DNA from 2 places in the Nakamurella sp. genome. Region 1 is predicted to be linked to the other one. Evidence: riboswitches for the same ligand, from Rfam matches in the RefSeq annotation. Region 1 holds a riboswitch; the other holds the start of a gene.
The links. Region 1 has a riboswitch for cyclic di-AMP ahead of ACOJUF_RS07220 (C40 family peptidase). Riboswitches for the same ligand answer to the same signal wherever they lie in the genome.

Region 1 (3,401 bases):
CGTGCAGGACCTTGCCGTCGCCGACGTACATGCCGACGTGGCTGACCGGGGAGTAATAGGTCACCAGGTCGCCCGGCTGCAGCTCGTCCAGCGGAATCTCCCGCAGCCCCGCCTGGGCGGCGCTGTTGCGGGGGATGTCCACTCCGGCCTGTTGCCACGCCCATAGCATCAGGCCGGAGCAGTCGAAGGTGTCGGGGCCGACGGCACCCCACACGTAGGGCAGGCCCTGCCGGGACAGGGCGGCCTCCACCGCGATGCCGGCCTGCGCGCTGGGCGCGTGGGCGGCGGCCCAGGCAGCGAACGCCGGGCCGGTGTCGCCGACCGGCGCGGCGTCGTCGGCCAGGCCCGCGCGGTCGCGCTGGGCGGCCTGCTGGGCCTGCCGCGCCACGGAGGCGGAGTCGAGGTTGGCGGCTTCCTGGGCGGCGACCGCGGCGTCGATGTCGGAGGTCGACAGCTGGGCGAACGCGAGCTGGTACACCGCGATCTCGCCCTGCAGCTGGGCCTGACCGGTGTCCAGCGCGTCCCGGGCCGCCTGGGCGTCCGCGGTGGCCTGGTCGGCGGCCTGCTTGGCCGCACGGGCCTGGCCCTCGGCGACCTGGGCGGCGGCGCGCGCATCCGCGGCGGCCTGCCGGGCGGCCAGCGCCCCGGACAGGGTCTGCTGCTGGTCGGTGGCGACCTGGCCGAGCGACCCGGCCTGGTCCAGGTAGGCCTGCGGGCTGCCCGCGGTGAGCAGCACGGACAGGTCGTCGGTCCGCGCCCCGCGGAAGCTGGCGTTGGCGAAGGCGTCCACCTTGGCCTGGAACTGCGCGACGACGGCGTCCGCGGCGGCGACCTTCTGCTGCTCGGCGGACGTGCGGTCGGCGGCGGCGGCGAGCGCGGCGGCCGCGGCGTCGGACTGGGCCTTGGCCGCGTCGACCGCGGCCTGGGCGGGCAGCACCTGCTCGTTGTACGACTCGGACCGGCGGGCGGCGTCGAGCCAGGACTGCTTGGCCTCCTCGGCGGTGGCCGGGACGGCCACGGCCGGGGCGGGCTGCTCGGCGGCGGGCTGGGCCGGCTGCTCGGCGGCGGCCGGCTGGGCCCCGTCGGCGGAGATGGGCGACCGGACCCCGGGATCGGCGGCGGCCGGCAGCGCGGCGACGGTCGAGAGCATCGCGGCGGCGAGCACGACGCCACCGGCCATCCGGTAGACGCGGGCCCGGCGCGGGGTCCGGGTGCGGCCGGGCGGGCCGGCACTGGGTCGTCGGTCGGCGGCGGCACGCAGCAGGGAACCACGGTGGTGCGTCACGGGTACGGCAAGCCCTTCTTCCTTGCCGCCGACCGAGTTAGCTGACGGGTTCGGGCCAGGAAGTAGCCCTACCCGGGCGGACGGGGAGCACCGTGCGGCACGCGTCGTCCCACCCGGGATTCACCCCACACATAACTTGGGTCCCCGGTTCGATGCGATGGCATCGATTAGGCGGTGACCCGGAGGGGTGTCCGTGCGACATCCGCTGCTCCAGGTCACGAATAGATTACGACACCGACACGGATGGCGGCACCCCGAATGCGCATGACCAACCTCTCAATTCGGGCTGACAACGTTATCGATTCACGCGCATTGCACACCGCTTGTGAGCGGTGTCACGCGATCCGGCGGGAACCGATCACCCGATCGGGCGTCGGGGGTCAGCCGGAGAGCAACTCGGCCAGCCGGCCGGCCGATGCGTCCCAGTTCCACGCCTGCGTCACCCAGCGCCGGCCGTTGGCGCCCATCGCCGCGGCCCGGGCCGGGTCGGCCAGCAGATCGGCGATCGCGGTGGCGACCGCCGGCACGTCGCGCCCGTCCACCACGGTGCCGGTGCGGCCCTCCTGCACCGTCTCCGGCGCCCCGCCCGACCGGCCCGCCACCACCGGGAGCCCGGTGGCCGCGGCCTCCAGGAAGACCAGCCCCAGGCCCTCCACGTCGAGCCCGAGCCCGCGGGTGCGGCACGGCATGGCGAACACGTCGGCGGCTGCGTAGTGCGCCGGCAGGTCGGACCACGGCACGGCGCCGGTGAGCCGGACCCGGCCGGCCAGGCCCAGGCGGTCGACCAGACCGGTCAGCCGGGTCCGGTCCGGCCCGTCGCCGACGATCAGCATGCGCGCGTCGGGGGCCAAAGTGCGGATCCGGTCGGCCGCGCGGATCAGCGAGTCCTGGCCCTTGCGCGCCACCAGCCGCGACACCGACACGACCAGCGGGGCCTCCCCCAGCCCGTACCGGCGGCGGATCGCGGCGCGGGCCACGGGATCGGGCCGGTAGGTCTGGGTCAGCACGCCGGGCGGCAGGTACTCCAGGGCCGCCATCGGCCCCAACGCGGAGGCGATCCGCCGGCGGGCGTAGTGACTGACGAACGTCAGCACGTCGTTGACGCGGCCGATCCGGCGCAGTGCCCGCCGGGCGCCCGGCACCATCGACCAGCCGACCTCGTGGCCGTGCGTGCAGGCGACGGTGCGGACGACGCCCTCGGCGCGCAGGGCCGGCGTCAGCAATCCCAGCGGCGCCGCCGCCCCGTACCAGACCGCCCCGATGCCGTGGTCGCGGATCAGCTCGACCGCCCGGGTGCGGACCGCCGAGCCGGGCAGCATCAGCGAGCCGGGATGCCGGTAGACCGGAAAGGGCTGCCGCGCATCGAAGTCCGCGGCGCCGGGCCAGGCCGGGGCGTACACCACCAACCGATCGGCCGGCAGCCGCTGGGCCAGCGCCAGCAGGTAGGACTGGATTCCCCCGGCCCGGGGCGGAAAGTCGTTGGTCACCAACAGCGTTCGCCGCACGAGTGGCGCACCCACGACCCTTCTGCGCACGACCCTGCGGCGCCGGACGGACCCCGGGGCGATCCGCCCCGGGTGGGGCCGAGCCTAGCGGCCCGGCCCGCCGTCGTGGGTCAGCCGGTCACCCGGTGGCCGGTGGCGTTCGGGCCGGCCCCGCTCACCGAGGTGACGTACACCGGACGCGACTCGGTCGAGGCGTGCACGACCTGGCCGTTGCCGATGTACATGGCCACGTGCGAGACCGGCGAGTAGTAGGTGACCAGATCGCCCGGCTGCAACTGGCTCAGCGGCACCGAGGGCAGGCCGGCCTGGCCGCCGGAGGTGCGCGGGATGCTGACGCCGGCCTGCGCCCACGCCCAGGAGGTCAGGCCGGAGCAGTCGAACGCGTTCGGCCCGGCGGCCCCGTAGACGTACGGCGAGCCGACCTTGGACAGCGCGGCGGCCACGGCGACCGCGGCGGCCCCACTGGCGGCCGGGGCACTGGGCGCGGAGCTCTCGCTGGTGGCCGCGGAGGAGTCGGCGATCGCGGTCCGGTCGGAGCGGCTGGCCGCCTGCGGGGCCGGGTCGGCCGCGGCCGGCGCGGCCTCGGCCGCGGCGTTCGCGGCCGCATTGGC
Region 2 (3,401 bases), on a different contig from region 1:
GGGTTGTAGAGCGCGACGACCAGCAGGCCGAGCGCCAGCGCGAGCAGACCGCCGCCGACGACGTCCACCCCGGCACCGGGCGTGCGGACGCCGGCGGGCACGGTGCGCTGCACGACGAGCATGGCCAGGGCCGCCAGCGGCACGTTGAGCCAGAAGACCCAGCGCCAGCCGTCCGGCTGGAGCTCGGCGAAGAACGGCCAGGACGCGAACAGGCCGGCGACCGCCACCCCGTACAGCGTGCCGAGCACGCTGCCGATCTCCTGCGCGGCGCCGACCGCGCCCAGGGCGCCGGCCCGGCGCGGCTCCGGCCAGAGGTCGGCGACCAGGGCCATGGTGACGGGGAGCAGGGCGCCCCCGGCCACGCCCTGCACCACCCGCCCGGCGATCAGCAGCGGGACGGACCCGGCAGCTGCGGTGATCGCCGACCCGGCGGCGAAGCCGAGCAGACACAGCTGGAGCACCCGCCGGCGACCGAACCGGTCGGACACCTGGCCCAGCAGCGGCATGGCCGCGACGTAGCCCAGGAGGAAGCCGGTGACGATCGGGGTGGCCCGCTCCAGGCGGTTCACCGGAATACCCAGGTCGAGCACCATGTCGACCAGCAGGCCCACGACGACGTAGGCGTCGAGGGCGGCGAGCAGGACCGCCGTGCCGGCCGCGGTCACGGCAATCCGGCGTCCCCCCACGTCCGGATGCTACCGGGCTCGCAGGGGTGTCCGGCCGGGGCCGATCGCGCTGTGGATCGACCCCGGGCGGACCCGGATGCGTCAGGTCACGGAATGCGGATGACCTGGCCCGGGTAGATCAGATCGGGGTCCGGGATGATGTCGGAGTTGGCCTGGTAGACGGCCTCCCAGCCACCGGACACCCCGTTCGCCGCGGCGATCTTGTAGAGGGTGTCGCCCGACACCACGGTGTAGGTGCCGTCGGCGGCGCTGCCCGAGCTGACCGAGGAGGACGACGAGCTGGTGTCGGCGGCGTCCTGGTTCCAGGACCGGCTGCCGCGGGGGCTCGACTGCTCGCTGTCGTTGTCGGTGCTGCGGCTGCCGCGCGAGGCCTGCGAGCTGCTGCTGTCCTGGTTGGAGGACGACGAGGACGACGAGGACGAATCCGAGGACGAGGACGACGAATCCGAGGACGACGAGGACGAGCCGCTCACCGAACGCTGGGTCGGGCCTTCGCCCCCGCCCGCGTACGCGCAGGCCCAGGCGCCCCAGCCCTGGCCGGCCAGGGTCTTCTCGGCGACCGCGATCTGCTGCTCACGAGTGGCCAGGTCGGCCCGGGCGGCATAGTCCTGGCCGCCGTAGGCGTTCCAGGTCGACTGGGAGAACTGCAGGCCGCCGTAGTACCCGTTGCCGGTGTTGATCGACCAGTTGCCGCTGCTCTCGCACTGCGCGACGGAGTCCCAGGTCGAATCCGGCGCGGCGGAGGCGGTTCCGGCGCCCAGGCCGAGGGCGGCGGCGCCGGCGACGACGCCGACGGTGGCGCCCCGGAGGGCGAGGGTGCGAGCCTTGGTGGGCTTGCGATGGCGTGCGACAGTACGACGCGTCATGTGGTTGTTTCCCCTAGCTACGCCTGCGAGGTGAGCTGTCGGGTTCGGGCGCGACCCAGGGCCGCCGCGATGCGGCCGGCGAATGGGTGCAGGGGATCGCCCGTCCGGCCCGCCGAAACGGTGCCGGATTCACCCCAAGGAAGCCGTGCGGCTCCCGAAGTTGGTTTCCCCGCTGCTGTCCTAGCCTTTCTGCGATGACGGTCTCCGGGCCGGAGCGGACAGCACTCGGCGCGTTGGCCCGGAGGGTTGTGGACGTGGTTGCCGGTCGAAAACCCGGCCCAGACAGACGATACGGACCGGTCCGGGAATGTCCAGGGCACCGATCTGGACATAACGGAATGGTAACGATCGACCCGACCAACCGTCGCGGCCCGTTTGCGCTGCTGAACCGGGGTGCACCCGCGGCCGGTCCGGCCCGGAGAGCCGGGCAGGGTCACTCCCCGAAATTCACCCGTTCGGAGCAGTCCACAGCACAGACGCCGGTGGGGCGGCCCACAGCCGTCGCACAGAGTGTGCACCGGCGCCCGGTCGCACCGAAAGACGAGGTACCCGTTGTTTGCCCGGCGAAACTCCGCGTGGTCGGCACGCACCCGGGGAAGACTCAGGGAATGAGCCGTGTGCGCGTCCTGGTGGTGGTCCTGGCCGGCGGTCGCGGTTCGCGGCTGGGGCCGCTCACGACGGGCCGGGCCAAGCCGTCCCTGCCCGTCGGCGGCACCTACCGGCTCATCGACATCGCGCTGTCGAACGCGACGCACAGCGGGCTGGCCGACGTCTGGGTCCTGCAGCAGTACGAGCCCCACCTGCTCGCCGAGCACCTGGCCGGCGGGCGGCCGTGGGACCTGGACCGCACCCGCGGCGGCTTCCGGATCCTCGCTCCCTTCGAGGGCCCGCCGGAGGACGGCTTCGCGTCGGGCAATGCCGACGCCCTGATCCGCAACTGGCCGGTCATCGACGCCTTCGCCCCCGACGTGCTGCTGGTCTGCAGCGCCGACCACCTGCTCACCCTGGACCTGCGCACCGTCATCGCCACGCACCTGGACGCGGCCGCCGACGCGACGGTGGTGACCACCGTCATGCCGCCCGGCACCGACGTCTCCCGCTACCTCGTCGTGCAGGCCGCGGACGGCCGGGTGCGGGCGGTCGACTACAAACCGGACCGACCGTCGGGACGCTGTGTCGGCACCGAGGTGTTCGCCTATCGACCGGACGTCCTGGCCGAGCAGCTGCGCGACCTGCACCGGGACGGCGAACTGGGCGACTACGGCGAGCGGCTGCTCCCCCGGCTGGTCGCCGGGGGCGTCGTCGCCGAGGTCCGGCACGACGGCCACTGGCGGGACCTGGGCACCCCCACCGCCTACCTGGACGGGCAACTGGAACTGCTGCGCGATCGCCCGCCGCTGCGGTTGGACGACCCGGACTGGCCGATCCTGACCTCGATGCCGGTGCGGGGGCCGGCCCTCGTGCGGCGCACGGCCTCGCTGGACCGGGCCGCGCTGTCGCCCGGCGCGGTCGTCGCCGGCGTGGTGGTCAACTCGGTCCTGGGGCCGGGCGTCGTCGTCGAGCGGGGGGCCGAGGTGCGGCACAGCGTGCTGATGGACGACGTGGTGGTCCGGTCCGGGGCCACCGTGGCGCGGTCGGTGATCGCCGAAGGCAGCGTCGTCGGCCGGCGCGCCCGGCTCGGCGCGGTCAACGCGGTGCGTCCGGTGCTGGTCGGGTCGCACCGGCGCATTGCCGCCGACACCGAACTCGGCCCGGGGACCGAGATCGAGCCTCGGCGCCCGCGGGACCTGATCCGGCGTTCCCGCTGATTCCGATCCGCTCCGGGTCCCCGTTCGGGGGCACTGTTGTG

Region 2: it holds a riboswitch for cyclic di-AMP, as region 1 does, so the genes downstream of both, ACOJUF_RS23230 (transglycosylase family protein) here and ACOJUF_RS07220 (C40 family peptidase) in region 1, are expected to answer to the same signal.

Annotation. Positions count from the first base shown of each region.
Region 1 is NZ_JBMDXT010000144.1:2,864-6,264, forward strand. Features, by position in the region: gene ACOJUF_RS07220 (C40 family peptidase) at 1-1,285, opposite strand, end outside; cyclic di-AMP (ydaO/yuaA leader) riboswitch at 1,298-1,469, opposite strand; gene ACOJUF_RS07225 (glycosyltransferase family 4 protein) at 1,666-2,790, opposite strand; gene ACOJUF_RS07230 (C40 family peptidase) at 2,901-3,401, opposite strand, start outside.
Region 2 is NZ_JBMDXT010000514.1:1,938-5,338, reverse strand. Features, by position in the region: gene ACOJUF_RS23235 (MFS transporter) at 1-686, opposite strand, end outside; gene ACOJUF_RS23230 (transglycosylase family protein) at 773-1,552, opposite strand; cyclic di-AMP (ydaO/yuaA leader) riboswitch at 1,558-1,756, opposite strand; gene ACOJUF_RS23225 (glucose-1-phosphate adenylyltransferase family protein) at 2,161-3,360, shown strand.